2 regions of the Xanthobacter sp. AM11 genome follow, and region 1 is predicted to be linked to the other one. Evidence: riboswitches for the same ligand, from Rfam matches in the RefSeq annotation. Region 1 holds a riboswitch; the other holds the start of a gene.
What was found. Region 1 has a riboswitch for thiamine pyrophosphate ahead of thiC (phosphomethylpyrimidine synthase ThiC). Riboswitches for the same ligand answer to the same signal wherever they lie in the genome.
Positions count from the first base shown of each region.

Region 2: linked by a shared signal. The riboswitch ahead of thiO (glycine oxidase ThiO) and the one ahead of thiC (phosphomethylpyrimidine synthase ThiC) in region 1 are both predicted to bind thiamine pyrophosphate.

Region 1 is NZ_JBLAOA010000001.1:3,913,312-3,920,312, reverse strand. Features, by position in the region: gene ACI7BZ_RS17985 (hydantoinase B/oxoprolinase family protein) at 1-31, shown strand, start outside; gene ACI7BZ_RS17980 (acetone carboxylase subunit gamma) at 223-729, shown strand; gene thiC (phosphomethylpyrimidine synthase ThiC) at 1,071-2,942, opposite strand; TPP riboswitch at 3,025-3,158, opposite strand; gene ACI7BZ_RS17970 (thymidylate synthase) at 3,366-4,160, shown strand; gene ACI7BZ_RS17965 (tellurite resistance TerB family protein) at 4,316-5,329, shown strand; gene ACI7BZ_RS17960 (protein-methionine-sulfoxide reductase heme-binding subunit MsrQ) at 5,550-6,401, shown strand; gene miaA (tRNA (adenosine(37)-N6)-dimethylallyltransferase MiaA) at 6,433-7,001, opposite strand, start outside.
Region 2 is NZ_JBLAOA010000001.1:1,238,179-1,245,179, forward strand. Features, by position in the region: gene cysT (sulfate ABC transporter permease subunit CysT) at 107-970, shown strand; gene cysW (sulfate ABC transporter permease subunit CysW) at 972-1,844, shown strand; gene ACI7BZ_RS05875 (lipopolysaccharide assembly protein LapA domain-containing protein) at 1,911-2,231, opposite strand; gene ihfB (integration host factor subunit beta) at 2,236-2,520, opposite strand; gene sppA (signal peptide peptidase SppA) at 2,619-3,590, opposite strand; gene ACI7BZ_RS05890 (NUDIX domain-containing protein) at 3,712-4,185, opposite strand; gene ACI7BZ_RS05895 (glutathione S-transferase family protein) at 4,307-4,930, opposite strand; TPP riboswitch at 5,074-5,173, shown strand; gene thiO (glycine oxidase ThiO) at 5,162-6,367, shown strand; gene thiS (sulfur carrier protein ThiS) at 6,373-6,606, shown strand; gene ACI7BZ_RS05910 (thiazole synthase) at 6,726-7,001, shown strand, end outside.

The DNA.
Region 1 (7,001 bases):
CGTGCACACCGTGCAGTTTGTGGAGGAGTGAGCGGTCCGCTCGCGCCATGTGCCCCCTCTCCTTATGCGCGGCGCGCGCCCTCTCCCGCTTGCGGGGGAGGGATGGGGAGGGGGAAATCTCGATGCATCGCCCCGGCGGCAGGATGAACCGCGCCGCCTGCCCCCACCCTCCCCCGCAAGCGGGAGAGGGAGAACCAACCCATAGATCCAGGAGGAAACCCCATGTCCTATACCCGTGCCAAGATCGTCGATCTGGTGGAAGGCAAGATTGATCCCGATACGCTGCACCAGATGCTGTCCACCCCCAAGGACCCCGAGCGGTTCGTGACCTATGTGGAGATTTTGCAGGAGCGCGTGCCGTGGGATGACAAGATCATCCTGCCGCTGGGCCCCAAGCTCTTCATCGTGCAGCAGAAGGTCTCCAAGAAATGGACCGTGCGCTGCGAATGCGGCCATGATTTCTGCGACTGGAAGGAGAATTGGAAGCTCCATGCCCGCATCCACGTGCGCGACACGCCGCAGAAGATGGAGGAGATCTACCCCCGCCTCATGGCGCCGACGCCGGCCTGGCAGGTGATCCGGGAATATTTCTGCCCCGAGTGCGGCACCCTCCACGACGTGGAGGCGCCGACGCCCTGGTATCCGGTGATCCATGATTTCGAGCCGGACGTGGACGCCTTCTACACCGAATGGCTCGGCCTGCCGGTGCCGGAGCGCGCGGCGGCTTAGAGCCTGATCCGATCAGCTTGCATCGCAAGCGGATCGGATAACGCGTTCTCTATCCTTAAATGAGAGGGCGATTCACCGATCAAATTGAGTCAATTTGATCGGATCGCGCTCTAGAGCACGCGCCGATCAGCTTGCATCGCAAGCGGATCGGATAACGCGTTCTCTATCCTTAAGTGAGAGGGCGATTCACCGATCAAATTGAGTCAATTTGATCGGATCGCGCTCTGGCGGCGCGGGACCGCCGCCACTCGGCGCGGCCCGCCATGACGGTGGGCGACAAGAAAAGGGGCGGCCTGATGCCGCCCCTCGTTACCTTATCGGGCCGCGAAACGGTGTTCCGCTTACTCCGCGGCCGCGGGCGGCTCCGCCACGTCGGGGGCGGGGGTGTAGATGAGGCCGCCGCCCTCGCGGAACTTCTGCGCCATCTGGGCCATGCCGGCCGAGGCGAGGTTGTCGGCCTGGGCGCGGGCGATGTCGCCAGCCTCCACCTTCAGCTCCTGCGAGATCTTCATGGAGCAGAATTTCGGCCCGCACATGGAGCAGAAATGCGCCACCTTGGCGCCCTCGGCGGGAAGCGTCTCGTCGTGGAAGCGCTCGGCCGTCTCCGGGTCCAGCGACAGCGCGAACTGGTCGCGCCAGCGGAAGGAGAAGCGGGCCCGGGAGAGCGCATCGTCGCGGAGGCGCGCGGCCGGGTGGCCCTTGGCAAGGTCCGCCGCATGGGCGGCGATCTTGTAGGAGATGACGCCGGCCTTCACGTCGTCGCGGTCGGGCAGGCCCAGATGCTCCTTGGGCGTGACGTAGCAGAGCATGGCCGTGCCGAACCAGCCGATCATGGCCGCGCCGATGGCGGACGAGATGTGGTCGTAGCCGGGGGAGATGTCCGTCACCAGCGGGCCGAGGGTGTAGAAGGGCGCCTCGTGGCAGATCTTGAGCTGCTTCTCCACATTCTCGCGGATGAGGTGGAGCGGCACGTGGCCGGGACCCTCGATCATCACCTGGCAATCATACTTCCAGGCAATCTCCGTGAGCTCGCCAAGGGTCTCAAGCTCGGCAAACTGCGCGGCGTCGTTGGCATCGGCGATGGAGCCGGGGCGCAGGCCGTCGCCCAAAGAGAAGGCCACGTCATATTGGGCGAGGATCTCGCACAGCTCCTCGAAATTCTCGTAGAGGAAGCTCTCCTTGTGGTGGGCGAGGCACCATTTGGCCATGATGGAGCCGCCGCGCGAGACGATGCCGGTGACGCGGTTGGCGGTGAGCGGAACGTAGGCGAGGCGCACGCCGGCATGCACCGTCATGTAGTCCACGCCCTGCTCGGCCTGCTCGATCACCGTGTCGCGGAAGATCTCCCAGGTGAGGTCCTCGGCGACGCCGCCCACCTTCTCCAGCGCCTGGTACATCGGCACGGTGCCGATGGGCACCGGGGCGTTGCGCATGATCCATTCGCGGATGGTGTGGATGTTCTTGCCCGTGGACAGGTCCATCACCGTGTCGGCGCCCCAGCGGGTGGCCCACACCAATTTGTCCACCTCCTCCGCCACGCCGGAGGTGACGGCGGAATTGCCGATGTTGGCGTTGATCTTCACCAGGAAGTTCCGGCCGATGGCCATCGGCTCGGTTTCGGGGTGGTTGATGTTGTTGGGGATGATGGCGCGGCCGCGCGCCACTTCCTGGCGCACGAATTCGGGGGTGATGTCGGCGGGAATCACCGCGCCGAGGCCCATGGCCTGGTGGTGCGGGTGGGCGCCGCCATTGGCGCGGGCGAGATTCTCGCGCGCCGCCACATATTCCATCTCGGCGGTGATGATGCCGGCCCGCGCATAGGCCATCTGGGTCGGACGCTTGCCCGGCTTGGCGCGCAGCGGGCGGCGGCCGGAAAGGTCGAACTGGGGCAGGGAGGAGGACTGGCCCTCCTTCAGGCCGTTGTCCTCCGGCTTCACCGCGCGCCCGTCCACTTCCTCCACGTCGCCGCGTTCGGCGATCCATCGCGCGCGCAGCTGCGGCAGGCCGCGGGTAAGGTCGATGACGGCTTGCGGATCGGTATAGGGGCCGGAGGTGTCATAGACCCTCAGCGGCTTCTCGTCCGGCGTGGACAGGCAGATCTCGCGCATGGCCACCTGCACGTCCGGGCGGGTGGCGGTGACGAACACCTTGCGCGAATGGGGCAGGGGGCCGGTGGTGACCTTCAGAGAGGACGTCGAGGCTTCGTCCAGCATGCGGTTCTCCGTTCAGCTTGCGCTTTCAACGAGAGCCGGGAATCGAGCTTAGGAGACGGGTGCGGCTCGGCCCTGAAGTGCCGGGGCGCACGGGTTCCGATCCCTTCGCCGGTATGACCCGGATCAGGTTCGAAGGGTCATCGCGGTGTCGCGGGCCGTGATGGCGCAGGACGTTGCGAAATCTCAGCCCCTTCCGGGGCCCCCCTTGGAACGGATCGAGTGTGGTGTATACCAGCGGCTCCTGTCAACGCTGCGGTGCAGCAGGTCTCCCGCACCGCTGCATGTGGATGGCTGGCGCACGGCCCATGGCGGGCGCGCCGCGCGGGGGATAGAGTGTCGGCGAAAGAGCGCGGGGCGGCGAAGGTCCGCCACCAGGTCCGCGCCGCAGCCGTGACGCTGCAGGAAAGACGCCGCAGGAGAGACATGGAAGCCTATCACCAGCTTCTCCGCCGCATCCTGGAGGAGGGCGTCCGCAAGGACGACCGCACCGGCACCGGCACGCTCAGCGTGTTCGGCCACCAGATGCGCTTCCGGCTGGACGAGGGGTTTCCCCTCGTCACCACCAAGAAGCTGCACCTGAAATCCATCGTCCATGAGCTGCTGTGGTTCCTGGCCGGCGACACCAACATCGCCTACCTGAAGGAAAACGGCGTCTCCATCTGGGACGAGTGGGCCGACGCCAAGGGCGACCTCGGGCCGGTCTACGGCCACCAGTGGCGCTCCTGGCCCACCCCGGAGGGCGGGGTGATCGACCAGATTGCGCAGGTGGTTTCCGACATCCGCCGCAACCCCGATTCGCGCCGGCTCATCGTCACCGCCTGGAATCCGGCGGACGTGCCGAAAATGGCGCTGCCGCCCTGCCACTGCCTGTTCCAGTTCGCGGTGCTGGACGGCCGGCTCTCCTGCCAGCTCTACCAGCGCTCGGCGGATGTGTTCCTGGGCGTGCCGTTCAATATCGCCTCCTATGCGCTGCTCACCCACATGGTGGCGCAGGCGACCGGGCTGAAGGTGGGCGATTTCGTCCACACCCTGGGCGACGCGCATCTCTACCTCAACCACCTGGACCAGGCGCGCGCGCAACTGGCCCGGGCGCCGCGGCGGCTGCCGGTGCTGAAGCTCGCCCCGGGCGTCAGCGACATCTTCGCCTTCCGCTACGAGGACATCGCCATCGAGGGATACGACCCCCACCCGCACATCAAGGCCCCCGTGGCCGTGTGAGCCCCCGCACCCGGGCGCGGCCGTCACGGGCCGGACTTGAACGTCTGGTTGTCTCGGACGGCACGGCGGTCCGGGCGGTGGGGCTGAGGGGTTCGCGCACGGTGCGCGGCATCAATCCGAAAGCCAGGAACGCTTCGGTTTCAGGGGAGGATCTCATGGCGGACGCAGGTAGCCTTCTGGGTCAATTGCTGGGCGCGGCGCTGAGCGGGGGAAGCGTGCGGGGCGGCCAGTCCGGTGCCGGCGGCGGGGCGCTGGGCGACCTTCTCGGCCAGGTGCTGGCCGGCGGCGGACAGCAGCCGGCGGGCCAGGCCGCGCCGGGCGGCGGCCTTCCCGGTGGTCTTGGTGACCTTCTGGGCCAGGTGCTCGGCGGCGCGGGCCAACCCCGTGGCGGCGCGGCCGGCGGGGCGGCAGGCGGCCTTCCCGGCGGCCTCGGCGACCTTCTCGGGCAGATTCTCGGCGGCGGCGCTCCCGGTGGCGGAAGCATCGGCGGCGGCACCCTCGGCGGCAGCCAGGCGGGCGGCGGCCTCGGAGATCTGGCGCAGGACGCCCTGGGCGGGCCGGCCGGCGGCGCGCAGCCCAGCCCCTTCCCCGCACCGGCCCCCGCGCCGGCCCCCGCACCCGCGCCGCAGGCCGGGCCGAAGCCCACCACCCAGCCCAGCGGCGGCAACGACCTGGTGAAATACGGCGGCCTCGCCGTCATCGGCATGCTGGCCTTCAACGCCTTCCGCAAGTGGCAGGCGCAGGGTGGGCAGGGCCGCGCGGCCTTCACCTCCGGCACGCCCGATGCCACCGGCTTCACTCCCACGCAGGCGCCCGGCGGGGCGGATGCCTTTTCCGGCGTGCTGCTGGCGGCCATGGCCGGCGCGGCGCAGGCGGACGGCCAGCTGGACCAGGACGAGCTGAACCGCATCACCGGCGGCATGGCGCGCATGGGCGTGCCGGCGCAGGAGCGCGACGCGCTCATCACCTTCCTGGCCACGCCGGTGGACCCGCAGCAGGTGGTGAATGCCGCCACCACTCCCGAGGCGGCGCTGCAGATCTATGCCGCCTCCGCCATGGCCATCCGGCCTGACAGCGCCGAGGAGAAGGCCTATCTGGCCGAGCTCGCCCGCGCCCTCGGCATTGATCCGGGCCTGAAGGCGCAGGTGGACGCGGACCTCAACGCCTGAGCGCCCCGCGTGGTGGCGGGCAGCGAAGGGCGACGGCCGAAATCCGCCGCCCGGTTTTCGCGTTCCACAGGCGGCGATTTCGCAGCCGCACGGCCGGGGGCCTTGCGCCCGGGCCCTCACGCACTCGTGCAGGGGCCGGCCGTAACGCCGCCCGGATGCGTGGCGTAAAGGGAAGTGCGCGGCCGGCCTCCGCCCGCCGCCCCCTGACGCGGAAGGCGCCATGCCCCTGTTTCACGAGCGCTCGGGCAAGTTCAGCCCCGAGAAGACCCTGAGCCTTGTTGCCGCTGTGCTGCCTGCCGCATGGCTCGCCGGTGTCGCCCTTGGCGGCGATCTCGGCCCGCGGCCCTTCACCGCCGCCATCCACTTCACCGGCCTGTGGGCGCTGCGCTTCCTGGCGCTGGGGCTGATGGTGACGCCGCTGCGGCGGCTTCTGGCCTGGCCCAAGCTCTATTTCGCCCGGCGCATCCTGGGGCTGGCGGCGCTGGGCTATGGCGCGCTGCATCTGGGGCTGTTCTTCGTGGACCAGGGGGCGCTGCGGGCGGTGACGGAAATTGCCCTGCGCATCTATCTCACCATCGGCGCGGTGGCGCTGGCCTTGCTGGTGGCGCTGGGCGCCACGTCCTTCGACGGCGCCATCCGCCGCCTGGGAGCGGAGCGGTGGAACCGCCTGCATGCGGCGGTCTATCTCATCGCCGTGCTGGCGACGGTGCATTTCTTCCTGCAATCCAAGCTGGACGTGACCGAGCCGGTGGTGATGGCCGGGGTGTTCATATTGCTGTTCGCTTATCGCATCGCCCTGCGCGTGGCCGGGCAGGTGACGCCCCTGGGGCTGGCCGGGCTGGCGGTGGCGGCGGCGCTGCTCACGGCTGGCGTGGAGGTGGTGTGGTATGCGGCGGCCACGCGGGTGGACCCGTGGCTGGTGGCGCAGGCCAACCTTTCGTTCGATCTCGGCCCGCGCCCGGCCTGGTGGGTGCTGGCGGGCGGCCTTGCGGCGGCGGCAGTTGTGGCCTTGCGCCAGCGGGCAGCGCCGCAGCCAAGCGGGCGCCGGGCGGTGGCCGGCCGCGGCGCCTGAGCGGTTGGCGTCTGGCCGCCGCGCCCCCTTCTCAGCCGGCGTGCCGGGCCACGGCCTCCAGCAGCGCCGCCAGGGCCTCGGGCGGTGCAGCGCGGGGCCAGTCGGCCATCTGGTGGCGGAAGAAGGTGTCCTGCCGCTTGGCATAGCGCCGGGTATCGCCTTGCCCTTCGCGGATGGCGTCGTCCAGCGTTATTTCCCCCGCCAGATGGCGGGTGAGGGCGGGGGCGCCATGGGCCTTGAGCACCGTGCGGGCGGGGTGGAGCCGGCGGGCGGCGAGGGCGCGCACCTCCTCCAGCGCGCCGGCCGCCATCATGGCCTCGAACCGCGCGTCGATGCGGGCGCGCAGCTCGGCGCGCTCCACCTCCAGCACCAGCCGCACGCAGCCGGCGGCCTCCAGCAGCGGCGGGGCGGCATCGCGCTGCCAGGCGGAGAGGGGGCGGCCGGTGGCTGCCATCACCTCCAGCGCGCGCAGAATGCGCTGGCGATCATTGGGGGCGATGCGGGCGGCCGCGGCGGGATCGACGGCGGCAAGGCGAGCGTGGAGGACGGCGGCATCCAGCGCCTGCGCCTCGTCCCGCACCGCGCCGCGCACCGCTTCGG
Region 2 (7,001 bases), 2.7 Mb from region 1:
AGTGATTATTTTAGCTTTCCGTAAAATGGATGACAATAAGAGGATCACACGGCATAACGGCCGCTTGTTCGCGGCGGCGCCGCATTCCGAGCCGATAGGGCCCCCCATGCCCCGCCTTTCCCTCGCCGTGCCAGTCTTCGGCCATGCACGGCGCAGCGTCATTCCCGGCTTTCGTCTGGCCCTTGGGCTGACGCTGCTCTATCTCGGCCTCATCGTGCTGCTGCCCATCGGCGCGCTGCTGCTGAAGGCGGCGGGGGTGGGCTTCGAGGGCTACATTGCCATCATCACCTCGCCCCGCACCCTGGCTTCGTTCCAGGTGACGCTGTCCACTGCCGCGCTGGCGGCGCTGTTCAATGCGGTGTACGGCCTTGGCCTCGCCTGGGTGCTGGTGCGCTACGATTTCCCCGGCCGGCGCCTGCTGGACGCTCTGGTGGACGTGCCGTTCGCGCTGCCCACCGCGGTGGCCGGGCTTGCCCTCACCACCTTGTTCGCCAGGAACGGCTGGTTCGGCGCGCCGCTGGCGCAATGGGGCATCGAGGTGGCCTATGCCCCGGCGGGCATCGTCTGCGCCATGGCCTTCACCTCCATTCCCTTCGTGGTGCGCACGGTGCAGCCGGTGCTGGAGGATTTGGAACCGGAGCTGGAGGAGGCGGCGGCGACGCTGGGCGCATCGGACCTCACCATCTTCCGCAAGGTCATTTTCCCGGCCCTGTTCCCCGCCTTTCTCTCCGGCACCTCGCTGGCGTTCGCGCGCTCGCTGGGCGAATTCGGGGCGGTGGTGTTCATCGCCGGCAACCAGCCGTTCCGCACCGAGGTGGTGGCGCTGCTCACCTTCATCCGGCTGGAGGAATATGATTATGCCGCGGCGGCCGCAGTGGCGGTGACCATGCTGGGCCTCGCCTTCCTCATGCTGCTCATCGTCAATGTGGTGCAGGCTTGGCACCAGCGCAGCGCCATGGGGGACGCCTGACATGGCGGCGCCAACCAACCGCAACCGGCTGCGGGTAGGCGACGGGCGCGCCACCCGCTGGGGGATCACCGGCCTGGTGCTGGCGGTGACGGCGGTGGCGCTCATTGCGCCGCTGGCCATCATCTTCACCGAGGCGCTGGGCCGCGGCGTCGGCCCCTATTTGGAGGCGCTGGCCCGGCCGGATACGCTCCATGCCATCGGCCTCACCATCTTCACCGCGCTCATCTGCGTGCCGGTGAACATCGCCTTCGGCATCGCCGCCGCCTGGACCGTCACCAAATTCACCTTCCCCGGCCGCAACCTGCTGCTGGCGGTGGTGGAGCTGCCCTTTTCCATCTCGCCCATCGTGGCGGGCGTGGCCTATCTCTTCGTCTATGGGGCGCAGGGGCTGCTGGGCCCCTACCTGCAGGCGCACGATATCAGGATCATGTTCGCGGTGCCGGCCATCGTACTGGCCAGCCTGTTCGTCACTGCCCCGTTCGTGGTGCGCGAGCTGGTGCCGCTGATGATGGCGCAGGGGCGGGAAGAGGAGGAGGCGGCCGTGAGCCTGGGCGCCTCCGGCTTCGACGTGCTGCGCCTCGTGACCCTGCCCAATGTGCGCTTCGCCCTGCTCTACGGGGCGGCGCTGTGCAATGCGCGGGTGATGGGGGAGTTCGGCGCGGTGTCCGTGGTGTCGGGCAACATCCGTGGCCAGACATCCACCCTGCCGCTGCAGATCGAGCTGCTCTACCAGGACAGCCACGTGCTCGCCGCGTTTGCGGCGGCCACGGTGCTGGCGGGGGTCGCCCTGTTCACGCTGGTGGCGAAATATCTCATCGAGCAGGCCGAAGTGCGCCGCGGCGAGCGCCTTGCGCCCCGCGCGCCGGGCCATTGAGCCTTGCGGCCGGGCGCGGCCGATTCCCCGTTCAGGCGGCGGGGGCCACCGTCCTGCGGGGCCGGATCAGGAGCGCGGCACGGGCAATCCCAGCACCGCGGGGGAGGCCGGCGACTGGGCCGGGCGGTGGGCGCGCTCCTTGCGGGCGAGCCGCGCTTCCCGGCGGAAGCGGCCCTGCCGCAGCCAGGTCACCGTGCCCCCGGCCACCACGCCCACGATGAGCGCGCCGAACACGAGGGCGAACAGGGGCAGCGTCACCGCAAGGGCGGGCGCATCGGGCGAGAAGGGATCGAGGGAGAGGGTCACCGGCTTGCGGTTCGCAACCGCAAGGGCGATGGCGAGGACCGACAGGGGCAGCCCGATGAGAATGGAGAGAAGGCGGTTCACGGCGCTACTTCCCGGCGTTGAGACGCTCGCGCATCTCCTTGCCGGTCTTGAAGTAGGGGACGGTCTTTTCGCTCACGTCCACCTGCTTGCCGGTGCGGGGATTGCGGCCCACGCGGGCGTCGCGCTTCTTCACGGAGAAGGCGCCGAAGCCGCGCAATTCCACCCGGTCGCCACGCTCCAGCGCCGAGGCGATCTGTTCGAGAATGGCGTTGACGATGTTCTCCACGTCCCTCTGGTAGAGGTGCGGGTTGGCCTCGGCGATCTTCTGGACGAGCTCGGACTTGATCATGGTGGCCGAAATTCCCCTCTTGATCGATCCGCCGGGTCCGGTGGATGCGCCTTTTCTTATGACGATTCCGTCATTTACGGCCCCTTGTCGAGCCCTTTTCACCCGCCGTCGCGAGGGTGCCAGAGGGCTAGAAGGCCGTCAAGCTGGGCCCGGTCCATCGCGCCCTTCGCCGCACCGGTGAGCACGGCGGCCGCCTGCGGGAAGCCCAGGGCGCTGACCGCGGCATGGACCGAGCCGAGCAGCCAGCCGAATTCGTCCCCGGGCTGGTCGGTCTTCCAGGCGCGCACCTTCAGGTCGGCCGGCACGCCCTTTTCGCGGGCGAGCCAGGCGCGGGCGGTGCGCTCGTCGCCAAGCTCGTCCACCAGTTGAAGTTCAAGCCCCAGATGGCCGGTGAACACCCGCCCGTCCGCCACGGCGGCGAGCTTGGCGTCGGAGAGCTTGCGCCGCTCGCCCACCAGCCCCTTGAACCAGGCGTAGCTGTCCACCACCAGCGCATCCACCGCGGCCCGGGCTTCCGGCGAGGTGGGGCTGTAGGGGTTGGGCGAGGCCTTCAGCGGCGAGGACTTGATGTCCTCCACGGTGACGCCGACGGTCTTCAGCAGTTCGGTGATGTTCGGGTATTGATAGATCACACCGATGGAGCCCACGAGGGCGTTGCGGCGGGCGATGATATGGTCGGCGCCCAGCGCCGCCACATAGGCGCCGGATGCGGCGACGCCTTCCACCACCGCCACCACCGGCTTCTTGGCGGCGAGGCGCCGCAGGGCGTCGTAGAGCTGCTCCGATCCGGTCACGGTGCCGCCGGGGCTGTCGATGGAGAGGATGACGGCACTGGCCCGCGAGCGGCCGATCTCCTCCAGCATCTCCACCCGCTCGCGATCGTTGCGGATGAGGCCGCCGATGGTGACGCGCGCCACATGGGGCATGGAGGCGGGAATGGAGCGGCCGATGACGGCCACCGCCCCCACGGCGAGGGCCGCGATCACGCCCAGCACGCCCAAGGTCCGCCAGAAGGTCACCTTCCGGCGCAGGCGGCGGCGTTCGACGATCTGGTCGGCGTCGAGCGACATGGGGCTTCTCCTCCTCGCGCCCGGCCCCGGGGGACGGGGCGGGCGAACCGCGGGACTTAAGCGGGCCGGAGGCCGCTTGGCAAGGCTGGGCGCTCCGGCACGGCGTCTGCGCCCGGCCGCATCACCAGTGGTGGCTGCGCGGCGCGCCCTCGCGCCATTCGCTCAGCCGGCGGCGGGTGGCGGGCGTCAGGTCTTCGGGCAAAGCGTCGAAGGTGAAGAACTCTGCAGCGACTATCTCCAGGTTGCGCTCCGGCCGCGGGCCGATCACGAGCGGTCCGGCCTGGAACAGCGCCACATGGTCGCGCCCACCCACCTGCGGATTGAAATAGAGCCCCACGAGGGACAATCCGCCCTCCGGCCCCCCCGCCACCTCCACGTTGGTCTCCTCGCGCAACTCCCGGTGGGCCGCCTCGATGGCGGTTTCGCCGAGGTCCACCCCGCCGCCGGGCAGGTGCCAGCCGGAAACATAGGTATGGCGCACCAGCAGCAGCCGCCCGGCGTCGTCGCAGGCGAGGACGCGGACGCCGAGGGTCATGCCGTGCCGGACACGGCGCACGATATTGAGCAGCGAAAGCATGGCGCAAGCATAGCGCAAGCCGAAGGCCTGCGCGCGCCGTCACGGTGTGGGGGCGGGTCCCCGATTGCAGGTGCGGCTGTGGCGGAACGCCTCTCCCGCAGGTGAGGGTCCTAACGGGGCCGGGCCGCACCCGGCGGTGTCACACCGGGGCCGGCGCCGGCGGGGCGCCTTCCCGCGCCTCGATGTCCTGCGCGCGGCGGAAGGCCGGGCGGGCGGTGCAGCGCTCCACATAGGCGGCCATGGCGGGCGTGGGCGTAACCACCTTGAGCAGGTGGATGCCGTACCAGATGTCGGTTCCCAGCATCACGTCGGCGGCGCTGAAGTCCGTGCCCAGCAGCCAGGGGCCGGTGGCAAGCGCCTGGTCCACCACCTCCATCACGCGGTCGTAACTGCCCCAGCCGGCGGAGGCGCGCGGCAAGGCGATACCGGTCATCTTCTGCACGAAGGCGGGCTCCATGCACGCCGCCGAGAAGAACAGCCAGTGCAGGTAACGGCCGCGGGCCGGGTCGTCGATGGCGGGCGCGAGGCGGGCGGCGGGGGCAAGGTCGGCCACATAGGTGCAAATGGCCGCACTCTCGGCAAGCTGCGCCGCGCCGTGGGTCAGGGCCGGCACCTTGCCCATGGGGTTGATGCGGCGGAAGGCGGGATCGTCCTGGGCGCCGGAGCGGATGTCGATGAAGACCCGCTCGTAGGTCAGGCCGGATTCCTCCAGCATCCACAGGGCTCGGAAGGCCCGTGACCGTGGCGCCCAGTAGAGTTTCATCGCCATTCTCCCGCGCATGATGCGGGGCAAGGCTCCGGCCAATCCGGTGGCTGCGTCGTCCCTCATTTGGGGGAGGCGCCGGGCCCGGGTGGATCGCATGCCGGCGAAGGGCCTTGCGATCCGGCGTGGGGCATGGATAATACCAAGACGGCCTGGGGTGCCACGCATCATGCGCGGCTGAGATCACACCCATCGAACCTGTCTGGGTCATGCCAGCGTAGGGAGATGCCGATGAGCGAGAGCTTGTCGAACGTTACATCATCGTCGGGTCCTTCCTCGTCAGCCGGCGCGCCGCCGGGCGGGTCGCGGCCACGCGTCGCCATCGTCGGCGGCGGGGTCATCGGGCTGGCGCTGGCCTGGCGTCTTGCCCGCGCCGGCTGCCCGGTGGACCTGTTCGACGCCGGCGAGACCGGCCAAGGCGCCAGCAGGGCCGCCGCCGGAATGCTGGCGGCCTGCGCGGAGGCGGAGCCGGGCGAGGAGGGGCTGATGGCCCTCAACCGCGCCAGCCAGGCCCTGTGGCCGCAATTCGCCGCCGAGATGGAGGCGCAGACCGGCCTTGCGGTGGACCTGCGCACCGAAGGCACGCTCACCATCGCGCTTACCGCCGACGATCTCGCCCGCCTGAAGCACCTGCACGCGCTGCAGACCAGCCTGGGCCTTCCGGTGGAGTGGCTCGGCGCCGCCGAGGTGCGCCGGCGCGAGCCTTACCTCTCGCCGCGCCTCGCCGGGGCGGTCCTCACCCCCGAGGATCACCAGGTGGACAACCGCAAGGTGGCGGTGGCGCTGAAGGCGGCGGCGCTCGCGGCCGGCGCGCGGCTGCACGAGCACTGCCCCGTCACCCGCGTGGAGACCCAGGGCGCCCGCGTGCGCGGCGTGGTGGCGGGCGGCGCCTTGCATGACGCCGACCAGGTGGTGCTTGCCGCCGGCGCCTGGAGCCGCGGCATCGACATTTCCCCCGCGGCGCCGCTGCCGGTGCGCCCCATCAAGGGGCAGATGCTGGCCCTGCGCATGGACCCTGCCGCGCCCATCCTCTCCCATGTCCTGTGGGCGCCGGGGGCCTATCTGGTGCCGCGCCGCGACGGGCGCCTCATCATCGGCGCCACGACCGAGGAGAAGGGCTTCGACACCGACCTCACCGCCGGCGGCCAGCTGGCGCTGCTCACCAATGCGTGGCGCGCCCTGCCGACGCTGGAGGAATTGTCCATCGTGGAGCAATGGGTGGGTTTCCGCCCGGGCAGCCGGGACGACGCCCCAATCCTTGGCCCCAGCGCGCAGGTGGAGGGGCTGGTCTATGCCACCGGCCACCACCGCAACGGCATTCTCCTGCTGCCGGTGACCACGCAGGTGATCGCCGATCTGGTGCTGGAGGGACGCATGGCGCCGGTGGCCGTGCCGTTCGGCGCGGCGCGCTTCCAGCCGCGTGCGGCGGCGGAGTGAGGCCGGTGGAGGCGACAGCCGGCAGCCCGGGCGGGGTCGATCTGAAGGTGAACGGCGCCGCCGAGCGACACGCCGTCGCCACGGTGGCCGATCTGCTGCGGGCCAAGGGGCTGGACCCCGGGCGCAAGGGCATGGCGGTGGCGGTCAACGGCGCGGTGGCCCCCCGCCGCACCTGGGCCGAGGCGCCGCTTTCCGCCGGCGACGCCGTGGAGATCATCGAGGCCAAGCAGGGCGGTTAGCGCCCTGCAATGCCGACAAAGCAGGGCGGTTAGCGTCCTGCAACTGCAACAGGCGAAGCGGGTCGGGCCTGCCTTCGCGAACCCCTGAGGGTGCCGCACCGGTGCCGGGAAGACAGTCCATGAACGCAAATGCCGATCCCCTCGTCATCGCCGGGCGGACGTTCCGCTCGCGCCTGTTCCTCGGCACGGCCGGCTACCCCAACCAGAAGGCCTTCCTCGACGCCCTTGAGGCGTCCGGCTCGGAAATGGCCACCGCCTCCATCCGCCGCATCAGCCTCGCCGGCTATGAGGAGAGCCTGACGGACCTGCTGGCCGGGCGCGTTCACATCCTGCCCAACACCGCCGGCTGCCAGACCGCCAAGGACGCAGTGCTCACCGCCGAGCTGGCCCGCGAG